2 regions of the Cloacibacillus sp. genome follow, and region 2 is predicted to be linked to the other one. Evidence: riboswitches for the same ligand, from Rfam matches in the RefSeq annotation. Region 2 holds a riboswitch; the other holds the start of a gene.
What was found. A riboswitch is a leader RNA that binds a small molecule or an ion and turns the genes downstream of it on or off. The one in region 2 is predicted to bind molybdenum cofactor.
Positions count from the first base shown of each region.

Region 1 (6,394 bases), on a different contig from region 2:
GGGGTCCTCCTGAGGGCCGAGAATGATAAAGTCGTTGTACATAAAGTCCCTGCGGTTCTGTCCGTAGCCCTCGGCGATAAACTGCTCCTCGAGGGCGCGCGCGTGCACGACGACCATATCGAAGTTTCCGCTTTTGGCCTTGTTGAGTGTCGCGCCGGTCCCCGCCTTTTCGATGACAAAGTCGGTGCCGGTCTTCGCCTTGTATGTCTCGGCAAGAAGCGGGATGATGCCCGCGTCGACGGGGCCGATTGTGCTCGACAGCTTTATCGTGCCGGCGAAGGCGGGCGAACATATGAGAAGAGCGGCGAGCGCGATGGCAAATTTTTTCATGATCTCAGTTACACCGTCCATATTCAGTATTTTTTATTTGTCTGGTCTTAGTTTTGCGTCCTGCGGCGCAGGAATGTCAGAGAGATGTTGAGTATCAGGGATATGAGGATGAGGATAACGCCGAGGGCGATGCCGAGGGCAAAGTCGCCTTTGCCGGTCTCCAAAGTGATGGCCGTGGTTATCGTGCACGTGTGCCATTTGATGTTGCCGCCGAGCATCATCGCGGAGCCGACTTCACCGACGATGCGGCCAAAGGCCGTCAGCGCGGCGACAAGGACGAGAAAGCGGGCCTCCCACAGGCTCGTCATCGCAAGCTTCGCGCCCGAGGCTCCCAACGTCATCAGCGTCTGGCGCAGGCGGTTGTCAAGCCCCTCGATCGCCGTCGCCGTATAGGCGACCACGATCGGCGTCCCGAGGATGATCTGCCCGATGGCCATGCCCTCAATCGTAAAGAGCAGGTCCCAGCCGCCAAGCGGACCGCGCCGCGAGATAAAGGCGTAGACGAGCAGGCCGATGACCACGGTCGGCAGCGCGAGCAGCGTGTCTACCACGGTACGGACGCAGCGTTTGCCGGGGAAATCAAAGTACCCGAGAAGGAAGCCGAGAGGCAGCCCGATGAGCAGTATACCCCCCATCGAAACCGCCGTCAGCTGCAGCGTGGTGACAAGGATGTTCATAGTCTCCTCGTCCATTGAGAAGAGGAGACTGAAAGCCTGTATGAATCCGTCCGCTATGAAATCCATCGAATCAGTCCCTGTTTTTAGTTCCGCATAAAAGGGGCGGACGCTTCAGCATTTTCATCCGGCGTCCGCCCTATGTACTGGCTCTGTTAAGCTGTTAGTGGCCCGCGCGAATCTCGGCTTCGGGGAAGAAGAGCTGCTTTCCCTCGACCTTGAAGTCCGCGATATCCTTCTGGACCTTTGAAGAGGTGATCCAGTCGATGTATTTGAGCGCGAGGTCGTATTTGACGTTCGAGTGCTTCAGGGGGCTCACCGCCATGACGCTGTATTTGTTGAGGAGCTCGGGGTCGCCCTCGCAGATGATCACGAGGCCCGGCTTGCCTTTGAGTCCGGCGTCATATTTGATGAAGGTTCCGCGGTCGGTGAGGGTGTAGCCCTTCTGCTCGTCGGCAATGTTGATCGTCTTGAGCATTCCCTGACCCGTCTGCACGTACCACTTCGCCTTGTCGAAATCCTTCACGCCGGCGGCCTTGAGGATCTTAAGTTCGGCGGAATGGGTGCCCGATTTGTCGGCGCGGCTGACGAGAGGCTGCTGTTTTTTCGCTATCGTGGCAAAGGCCTCGGTAACGGGCTTGCCCTTTACGCCCGCGGGATCGTTCGCGGGGCCGATGAGCACGAAGTCGTTATACATGACCTTGCGGCGGTTGGAACCGGCGCCTTCGGCCATAAATTTGTCCTCTGCCGCGGGGTCGTGGGTGAGAACGACGTCAACGTCGCCGTTACGTCCGTACTCAAGGGCTTTGCCGGTACCGACGGATACCCACTGGATCTCAATGCCGGTATCCTTAAGAAGGATGGGGGCGAGGTAGTCGAGCAGGCCTGTGTTGTCGGTGCTTGTCGTGGTCGCCATCCGGAGCACGGGAGCCTTTGCCGTCGCGAGCGAGCCAAAGGCCAGCAGGCAGACGACGAGAAGTAACGCGATAATGGAGCCTTTCTTGTTGATACGCATGGGTTAGAAACCCTCCTCGTGAGATTTGTGTTGCATTACAACCGATATTCAAAACCCGCGGGACGGAGGATAAAAGATTGGAGGCGGCAAGCCTCGGAGATCCCCTTTCCACAACGGGAGACGGTTCCGTTTCCAGAACCGCCCTAACGACTGGCCTCCATGACCGCACGGCCGCAGGAGAGGCAGTTTCAGGGACGTATGCAGGCAAACATACGCGGTAACACCTGGCGGATAAAATCCGCACCGCCGCTATTGTACACTATTTCCGGTTATTATTTCAACAAATAAATCAAGGGAAAACAAGGGGTGTTGGGGTCACCCCTTGCTTAAGTGGAGATTGTGTGTTTTTTAAGCTATCGGCGACAAAATAAACGGGCCGTACCCCCTTGTATAGAGTACGGCCCGTAACATAAGCAACAGCCGTTCTCCTTTCCAAAGGGAGGCTGTCTCGTTTCCAAAACAACCCTGACGGCCTGATAACCATAGATATTTTCCTTAGGTACGCAGGCTCGGAGAACCATATTTATTTTATCATCGGTACTATGGTACAATAAGGAGGATAAAAAGACAAGTCTTTCGTTCATAATTACGTAAAATTTTTTGAAATAATAAAGAGGCGATAGACATGGCGACACTGCACATACCACCCAACATTCCGAAACCGACGCTTCAGGAGATAAGGGAGTGCCCGATCATCAAGCACTTTGACGACCTCGGAATATGGTTCGGCATCAACCCGCCCTGCATCGACGCCAGGGATATGGTGCTGCATATTTCCGACACACCCTACACCATCTATCCCTATCTGCGGCGCGTGCTGCGACGCCTCCATCCCGCCTGGATAGTTCACACGGGTGACTTCGTAGACAATATCAAACTTGAGAAGCGCCCCGGAATGCTTGACCTCTATCAAAAGCGGATAAAGAATTTCCTTTCCATCTTTGAGGAGGAGGACTACGGAGCGATCCTCGTCACTGGAAATCACGACCACGTCCCGACGCTGCTCGAAGAGCCGCACAGCGAGTCGGTGCAGGTATGGACCAGCCCCGGACGATTTTCGCTGGGACAGTTCAGCTTCCGGGCGGGACACACCTATAAAGATGTGAGCGGCGACCCGGCGCAATATAACCTTTACGGACATAACCTCGAATACGCCTCGGGCTGCACGGAGGAGGGGCGTATGTACCTTAACGGACTACAGTCGATGTACCTGATCCACATCTATACCGGAGAGGTGATCTCCATCCCCTACCCTCCGGGGACGGACAACGCACGGCTCCAGCGCAAAAAGGTCTCGTTGTAAATCTATCACGGAGGAGGCAGGACAAAATGATATCGCTGGTAAGGACAGGCCCCGAAAGCATCGCGATCAAACTTTCCTCGGAGGTCTCGGAGATACGCCACAAGCTTGGAGCTTGGGGGACGCTGATCTCGCTCGACGCCGAGAGCGCTCTGAGGAAATACGGGCCGACGCGGAGACTCGTCTTTCTCACCGCACGCTCCGAGGAGGGCGGCCCGCTGTATGAGACCTATGTCTCGGAAAATCCGCTCGAGCTTCTCCTTACGACGCTGATTAACAGCCGTATGACGGGCGGCGTGGACAGCGTCAGCATGATGCCCGGTTATATAATGATGCGTCTCATGGGAAACCTTGAACGCGGCATCAGCGCGATACAGCGGGACATCGGCGGCGAGATCATCGACCGCGACCCCATCTTCCGTCCCGACATCCCTGGCACCTCCTCAATAATATACTTTACGCCAAAATCCCTCGCTAAGAGCATCCCCGTTGAGGACATCTATAAAAGGGCGCTGCTCATCCATACCCGTTCAAAGGGGGCGATCGTCCAGTACCTCTCCGTACACGGCATAGAATACCTCGGAGACTCGCTCGGCACCCCCGACTGGAACGATGTTGAAATAAAAATATGCGACTCCGACGGTCTCTTCGACCTCCACCGCCAAAGGCTGCTCACCGTGACCCAGGGAATGCAGATAGGGATCGTGCTCAAGGAAAAATGGGAGCGGGAACAGGCGCTGACGCGGCGGACGATCCCCGTCTACATGATGAAGCTCTATACGCCGGTGGATATCCAGACGATAAAGAAACTCGCGATGGGACTTGAATACAACGACCGGGGACAGCGATTCGTGGACTTTGACGTCTATCACGGGGACCGCAAGATCTCGGCCTTCACGGAGCTTGAAAAAAATCCCGGCAGGACGCGCAACGAGATAGGCATCATGAACCGTAACGAGATACTGAAAAACATCGACATCGATTCGATAAACGAACTGATAAGGCTTGAGGCCGAGATAGACAGACAGAGGAAACGTCCCGTGGGCGCAAAAGTGGATGCTTAAATATCGATATATTAGATATTTAATAGCTGTATTTTAATAATTTTCGCCTCAAAAAGAGATTCTTTTCGAGGCGAAAATTTTTTGTCTCTCCACTGGATTAGAATCGTTAATTTTTTTGTTACGATAATTTCTAAATAAGGACTAATATTAAATTTTAAGGACGAAATCAACCTAAAAAAACAACTTACACCCTCCCTCTATCAAAAAATAATTTTAATTTGATTAAAAATTTGACCGTTGATATTTCAATTCTTTTATTATTGTAATATATTTTAAAATATGGTAAACTAAAATAACATTGTAATCGCAGTTTTTAATTATTTAAATTTTAATTATTAAATGAAAGGATACGGCGCCTTAACATGAGTATTAACTATGTTATGGCGCGGCAGGAAATACTATTAATTTTATTATCACATTATAGAAAGCGAGGTTTATGGCATGGCTGAAATCAAAAAAGGCGGAGAACAATTCTCAAGCCGCTGGGGACTTTTATGTACAATTCTCGGTATGGCGGTAGGCACCGGAAATATCTGGCGCTTCCCGCGTGAGGTTGCCTCCAATAACGGCGGAGCTTTCATTCTTATCTGCTTCTTTGCCCTGTTTGTCTGGGCTGTACCGCTTATCTGCGCCGAATCCGTCTTCGGAAAAAAGACGAGGATGGCGAACGCGGGAGCTTTCAAAGCGCTTTTGGGAGAGAAATACGCCTGGGTCGGCGCATTTTGCGCGATGGTATGTATCATGCTCGGATGCTACTACGTCGTCGTCCTTGGCTGGGTATCAAAATATTTAGTTCTGATCTTCACGGGATTCCTTGACGCCGTCCGGGACGGCGGGACTGATTTCGCCACGCAGTTCTTCTCCGGCTTCGCGACGACGCCCCCAGCTTATGAGGCCTGGTGCTGGTTCGCCTTCGCCATCGCGCTCTCCGCGGTAATCATCTTCCGCGGCATTCAGGGCGGCATCGAGACGGCGAACAAGATCATGATCCCCGCCGTATTCGTACTGCTCGCGGTCCTTCTCGTGCGTGTCGTGCTCCTGCCGGGAGCCTGGAAGGGCTTTGAATATATGTTCCACGTCGACCCCAAGGACTTCTTAAACCCAAGGATCTGGCTCGCGGCCTTTACGCAGGCGGCCTGGTCCTCTGGAGCCGGCTGGGGCATGTTCCACGTCTACTACGTCTACGCGGCAAAGGACGAGGACATCGAACTCAACTCCTTCACGGTAACCTTCGGCGATATGGTCGCCGCCATGCTCGCCGGTATGGTCGTCCTGCCCGCGGTCTACGCCCTTTCACCGGACCCCGAGGCGGTCATGAAGGCCGGCGCGAACGGACTCACCTTCGTCCACCTGACAAACCTCTTCGCCCACACATCGGGCGGATTCGTTATGGCGGTGCTCTTCTTCCTCGCCCTCTTCTCAGCGGCGCTCTCTTCTGTCATCGCGATGCTTGAGACAGGCACTCGCAACCTGATCGACATGGGCTTCTCCCGCGTCAAGGCGACGATGTGCGTCGCGATCTTCTTCCTGTTCGTCGGCTCCTTCTCGGCGCTCGACAACCGGGTATTTGAGAATCAGGACATGGTCTGGGGCGTCGGGCTGCTCGTCGTCGGGCTCATCTACTCGCTGGCCTCGCTTAAGTACGGCGTGGATAAGCTCTGGGAAGAGGACATCATGCCCTGCTCCGACATTCACGTAAAGTGGATGTGGAGCTGCATCAAGTTCTTCCCCTTTGAGTTCGCCTTCGTCTGGGGCTGGTGGATGTGGGACGCCGCTTAGTGGTATCCGGGAGAGTGGTACAAGTTTTGGCCGATCACTACGTACCAGTACACCCCAGGCTCGATGGTCGTAGAATGGGGCATTATCGCGATAATCTGCTTCCTGCTGAACGGGGTCATCTCCAAACGTCTCGTCCACTCCAATAAGATCGATTAAAGGCACCGAGGTAAAGGAGGACTTTTCAATGTGGCAGGCTAATATGATTCTTTGTGTCGCTATCGGGTTTGGCTGC
Region 1 covers NZ_JAJBUX010000118.1:102,250-108,643, reverse strand. Annotated here, with positions in the region: gene LIO98_RS14730 (substrate-binding domain-containing protein) at 1-351, opposite strand, end outside; gene LIO98_RS14725 (ABC transporter permease) at 378-1,073, opposite strand; gene LIO98_RS14720 (substrate-binding domain-containing protein) at 1,168-2,019, opposite strand; molybdenum cofactor riboswitch at 2,105-2,225, opposite strand; molybdenum cofactor riboswitch at 2,429-2,546, opposite strand; gene LIO98_RS14715 (metallophosphoesterase) at 2,645-3,322, shown strand; gene LIO98_RS14710 (hypothetical protein) at 3,349-4,383, shown strand; gene LIO98_RS14705 (sodium-dependent transporter) at 4,825-6,162, shown strand.
Region 1: another riboswitch for molybdenum cofactor. It lies ahead of LIO98_RS14720 (substrate-binding domain-containing protein); the one in region 2 lies ahead of LIO98_RS12005 (molybdopterin-dependent aldehyde oxidoreductase).

Region 2 (6,394 bases):
GAGGAGGAAGAGGTTAAAATGCGCAGCCTGAAAGTCCTGATCGCAGAGTCAGATCCACTTCTTCAAAAACTTTATTCCGATATCATCATCAACGACAGCGCTTTTACTCTGCTAAAGTGCGTCTCCACGGGGCCGCAGATGTTTGAGGCGATGCGCTGCATCGACGTTGACCTGGTGCTGCTCGACCTATTCCTCAGAGATTTCAGCGCGACTGAAGGGTTGGACGACCTTCGTAAATCCTTCTCGCGCACCGACTACATCGTAGTCTCCTCGGGCGAGAATCCCGAGCTTGTGCGCAAGGCGCTCTGTGCCGGCGTCTTTGAATTTCTCGTTAAGCCTTTTTCCTTCGACTGCCTGCGCGCCGCGCTGAAAAACTACCAGATATACCACCATTCGCTAACCGGCAGGACGCACCCGTGGCAGCAGGAGGACTTGGACGCCCTCGTCTCGATGAAGAGCCACGACCCGTCGTGGGCCAACAACCGTTCGATCCCCAAAGGACTCCAGCTCAAGTGTCTCAACGACATCGAATCATTTCTCAAGAGCAACGAGGAGACCTTCTCCGCGCAGGAGGTCGGGGAGCATCTCGGCATCTCCCGCTCCACCGCGCGCCGCTACCTCGAGTTCCTTACCATGAGCGAACGTGTCGTCGTCGAGTACGCCTACCGCCGCGTGGGCCGTCCCGAGAAACGTTACCGCATGGCGCTGCTGTAGCGCCCGATTCAGATTTAAATAAAAAAACATAACAAAGATAGAAGGGGGGAATGTGCTCCCCTCTTTTGTTTTTTTATAGATAAATCCCTAAAAACAGCTTGTAAAAAACAGCGCCGCCGCGCACTGTTATTTATGTCGGCGCAAAAAGACGGACGCTCCGCTGCGCCGCCCATAACCCCAGGCAGCGTTTAATAGTTGTAGATAGATTTTTCTACGACGGCCCGTCTGCAGATACTTCGGGGGGTAAAATCTGCCTGTGCGGAAACGTTTATACTTTAAATAAGGAAGATATTTTTTGAAGGGAAAGTTGCGCGATATTATCACTAATCGACAGCGGTCAAATATCGTGGTTTCACGACGGTGAACCGATAATTTTGTACTTTTGCCAGATGACGGTTCATTTTCTTGCCTTTTCGCAACTTACTTGTGAAAAAATTTTATTATCCATAAATTAATCAAAATAGCGCATAACGTCTCATATTCTACCTAAATATTGCTCATTATTGTGTACTTTTGTATGATTTGTATAGAAAGTTTAGACAATAGTTGCAACTTAGTTGCAACCCCGAGTTTCATTTCCTAACGCAATAACGCTATGGAGATGCGACCAGTGAGCCGAAAGGCTCCAAGGGCTTTTTCGGGAAACCGCGAAGCCTCCCGGGATGCGCAGAGCATCCGAATTGGAAAGGGGTAAGGATATATTTGCCGCGTTAACGGGCGATGTACACCGCTTCCTCTTTTCGATGAAAATGCAGTCAAGGTTTCTTATTTATTTCCAGAGCTCCCGCATGGCATGGCATGGGATATGGAAAAATTCATTTCGAGAGAGGAGATTTTCAATGGCAAAGGAAATGACAGAGGCACAGGTCCAGTCAAGCTATCATGTCAAGAATCTTACCATCAACGGCGTACCGAGGCGCGTAATTGGCAAACCCGAGGTCACGCTTCTCACCGTTCTTCGCGACCAGCTGAAGATGACGGGCACAAAACGGGGCTGCGACTGCGGTCAGTGCGGCGTCTGCAACGTAATACTCAACGGCAAGGTGGTCCGCGCCTGTATCACCCGCTGGAAGAACGTTCCCGAATTCTCGCAGATCACGACGATCGAGGGAATAGGCACCCCCGACAATCTCCACGCCCTGCAGTGGGCGATGATCGTCTGCGGCGCTATCCAGTGCGGTTTCTGCACCCCCGGATTCATTACCTGCGGTAAGGCTCTTCTCGACCAGAACCCGAACCCGACGCGCGAAGAGGTTCGCGAGTGGTTCGGCAAGAACTGGATGGCCTGCCGCTGCACCGGCTACAAGCAGATAGTCGACGCCGTCATGAAGGCCGCCGCCATCATCCGCGGAGAAGAGAAGATCGGCGACCTCGCGAAGATGTACAAGCCGGGAGATTCCGTATGGAACACCGATTATCCGCGTCCGAACGCGGTCTACAAGGCGACCGGCCTTTGGGATTTCGGCGATGACGACCGTCTGAAGCTGCCCGAAGAGTTCCTCTTCGCCTATCCCTATTCTGTCGAAGGCGTGCGCCACGCGAAGGTCAATAAGATCGACGTCAGCGAAGCCGAGAAGATGCCCGGCGTATTCAAGGTAGTCACCTACAAAGACGTCAAGGGTACGAACCGTATCCGCGGCCAGGTCGGCTGCGCCTCCGCCCTCACGGACGGCTGGGAGCGCCGCATCATGGTCGAAGAGGGAGACAAGATCCGCCAGTGGGGCGACGTCGCCGCGATAGTCTGCGCCGATACGGAGGCCCACGCCCGCGAAGCTGCCGCCAAGATCAAGGTTGACTATGAACAGCTTCCCGAGCTCATCGACATCTATCAGGCGATGGCTCCCGACGCGATAAAGGTCTACGATGATATCGAAGGCTACGATGGCATGCCCAACGCCTGGAACAAACGCGTATTCACAAAGGGCGACGATCCCAAGAATGATCTCGACAAAGCCGAATATGTCGTTGACGACGAATTCCTCAGCTCACGCCAGCCCCATATGGTGCTCGAGCCCGACTGCGGATATGCCTACTACGACGAAGAGGGCAAACTGACGATCGCCTCAAAGTCGGTCTGTGTCTACCGCCATCAGATGATGATCGCGCGCGGCATCGGCGTGGCTCCCTCGAAGATCCGCGTCATACAGAACAACATGGGCGCCTCCTTCGGTTATAAGGTCGCCCCGACCAACGAACCCTATCTCGCGATCGCCCTTATCGCCTGCGGACGTCCCGTCTACATGCGCATAAACATGAAGGAGCATAATATCCGCACACCGAAGCGTTCTCCGTTCCTTATGCACATCCGCGTCGGCGCCGACAAGAGCGGCAAGCTCGTCGGAGCGGAGCAGACCTGGTGGGTCGATCACGGCCCCTTCAGCGAATCGGCCAACGACCTTACGAACAAGGGCGGACAGTTCTTCTTCTCGCCCTACGCGTATGAGAATATGCGCGCCACCGGCTATACCTGCTGGAGCAACCACCGCTGGAGCGCGGCCTTCCGCGCCTACGGCGCACCGCAGACATACTGGGGCTGCGAGACGGCGATGGACATGCTCGCCAACAAGTGCGGCATCGATCCCTTCGACTTCCGTGAGATGAACCTCCTCGAGTGGGAGCCGTTTACGGAGAATCCGCGCGGACAGTTCCCCTCGGGATACGCGCCCGAAGTATTCCCGCTTCCCGAGATGATGAAGAAGGCCCGCCCCTACTACGAAGAGATGAAGAAGAAGGCGGCGGAGCTCTCAACGGATGAAAAGAAGTACGGCGTAGGCGTATCGATCGGTATCTACAACTCAAACGACGACGGCGCCGACGAAGCGGCCAGCAACATCGAGCTTACGAAGGACGGCGTCATCCTCTACAACACCTGGGAAGACCACGGACAGGGTGCAGATATCGGCTGTGTGGGTACGGCGCATGAGGCGCTGAAGCCGCTGGGACTTGCTCCCGAGCAGATCAAGCTCGTCCTCTCAGACACCGCGAAGGCTCCGAACAGCGGCGCCGCCGCCGCCAGCCGCTCACAGGTCATGGTCGGCAACGCGATCGTCGACAGCTGCAAGAAGCTCCTTGACGCGATGCGCAGGGAAGACGGCACGTACCGCACCTACGACGAGATGATCGCCGAGAATATCCCCGTGTTCTACGAGGGTTACACGCAGGCGATGGTACTGCACGCCGACGGCTCAACCGAGGTCTGCTCGGGCAACGATAAGGATACCGGGCTGGGTAAACCCTTCGGCTTCCATATGTTCGCCGTCAACCTCGCGATGGTCTCCATCGATATGAAGACCTGCAAGGCCCACTGTGAAAAGTTCGTGCTTGTCGGAGACGTAGGAGTCATCAACAACTACCTCGTAGTCGACGGACAGCAGTACGGCGGTATCGCGCAGGGTATCGGACTTGCCCTCACGGAAGACTTCCTTGACGAGAATAAGTACAACAACTTCATCGTCATGGGTCTGCCCTACATCAAGGATATCCCCGATGAACTCGAACTGGTCCATGTAGAGACACCACGTCCTCTTGGCCCCTTCGGAGCTTCGGGAACCGGCGAAATGCCGCTATCCGCGCCGCATATCGCGGTCTGCAACGCTATCCACAATGCCTGCGGCGTCCGTATCAAGGCTATCCCCGCGACCCCGGATAAGATCAAGGCTAGACTCGCGGAGCTTAAGAAGTAGGATAGAGCGCTTCACGCGCGTGGGAGGCCTTCTCCCGCATGTGTAACGAATGACTCAGAGAGGCCGGCATGGAGATTTTTCTGTGCCGGTCTTTTAGTAATAAGATTTTTACGGTTCGGAGTACAGGCTTCGGTCGATTTATGCTAGACTGTTGCAGTAACGGTATCATCAGTTTATTTGTGTGGAGGGGATATTATGAGCGAAAAAGAGAAAAATTATGGTTCGATATACGAGCTTCCGCTGCAGAACGCCTCGGCGCTTGCGCCGGAGATAGAGAAGAGGACGATATACGGCCCTGAGAACTGCTGGGACGATTATGTCATGCGCCATTTCATCCTGCCGGCGCACAGGGGTATTCCCGCGCACGAACATGAATGGGACCACCTGATGTTCACGCTCTCCGGCGACGGCGTCGTGGAGGTCGAGGAGGAGCCGGGCAAACGTGTCCCATATCTCATGAAGACCGGTTACTGGACGCGCGTTCCCGGAGGTCTTGTCCACGAATATAAGAACGACAGCGACGTACCTCTTGAGTTTTTCTGCATCGTCCCCACGCGCGGCGACCCGCACGCCAAGAAATTCTCGATGCGTGCCGAGCGCGCGAAACGTAAGGAAGAGGCTGAATAGCTTAGGCAGACCGCCGGTTTTCGGCGGATAAATGATAAATGCAACGCCGCGGTCCTTTTTACGAAGGCCGCGGCGTAGTATTTTTTATAACGAGAATATTATTGGACGCTCAGGCGCGTTGGACATTCGCCGGTGTTTTAACGGGAAGCCGCAGCGGGGCCGCCGCCATACGGGCTAACGGCGCGGACGCCAGAACGTTTTTTCTTTGGGTTGAATCTCTATTTGTCTATCGGACCGTCCTTATTTCTCCAGCTCCATATCGACGATTGGCGGGATGAAGGCTGTAGTCGGCGCGGTATCCCAGGGGAAGAGCACCCAGGTATCCTGGCTGACCTCGGTGACGAAGGTGTCGACCATCGGGCGTCCCTCGGGCTTCGCGTAGACGGTGGCGAAATGGGCGGGGCCGAACATGGCGCGGACGATCTTCGCCGTTTTGCCGGTGTCCACGAGGTCGTCGACTATCAGCCAGGTATTGTCGACCCCCGCGAGGTCGGGTCGCTTGAGGATGTTGGCCGCCGACTGGTCGCGCATCGTGTAGCTCGATATGCAGATGGTGTCCACCAGGCGAATGTTGAGCTCGCGCGCGATGATCGCCGCGGGGACCAGCCCTCCGCGCGCCACGGTTATGAGACGGCTCCAGTCGGAGCGGATGTCAAGCAGCTTCCAGGCAAGGGCACGGCAGTCCCTCTGTACCTGTTCCCACGACACGGGATAATTCTTGTGATATCTTGCGGTGGTTCCGGCCATTTATATTCCCCTTTTCATGAATTCGGATAAAAACCATTTTTAATTGTACTAACAGAGCCCGCAGTTGTCTATCGCCTCTCAGGGATTGTCCCCGAGTTCGTCCAGCAGGGAGTCGATCTCTTCCCGACAGCCGTTTTCGCGGCGCAGCACCGCCGTGATCTCCACCAGGCAGCCCTCGCGCGCGCCCGCCGGCAGCAGCGCCGCGGGAAATTCGAACGCGGGGCCGTCCTCCGGCAGCAGCCGCGCCGTGCCCTCCGCCACCGCGTCGATGAAGAGCAGGCTCTTCTTACCGTCACTCATTTGACCACCCTCTTTCTTTCAAATGTGATGCTCTTGCCGTTCGTGCGCAGCTTGACGGCGCCGTCAGCGGTGTCGAAGCGGCGCACTCCCGCCTCCCTGATGGCTTTGACCACCTCTTTGTGCGGATGTCCGTAGCTGTTGCCCCGCGCGTAGCTGAGAATGATTATCTCGGGGGAGACATCGCGCAGCATCTTCCTGTCCGTGCCGTTACGGCTGCCGTGATGCGCCGCCTTGAGCACCACGGCCTGCGGCAGCGGCTCCAAAGTCCTGCGTTCTTCTCTCTCCATGTCGCCGGTTATGAGGAAGGAGATATCGCCGTAGGT
Region 2 covers NZ_JAJBUX010000095.1:8,727-15,120, reverse strand. Annotated here, with positions in the region: gene LIO98_RS12010 (response regulator) at 19-714, shown strand; molybdenum cofactor riboswitch at 1,266-1,421, shown strand; gene LIO98_RS12005 (molybdopterin-dependent aldehyde oxidoreductase) at 1,554-4,397, shown strand; gene LIO98_RS12000 (cupin domain-containing protein) at 4,593-5,024, shown strand; gene gpt (xanthine phosphoribosyltransferase) at 5,265-5,771, opposite strand; gene LIO98_RS11990 (hypothetical protein) at 5,850-6,071, opposite strand; gene LIO98_RS11985 (MBL fold metallo-hydrolase) at 6,068-6,394, opposite strand, start outside.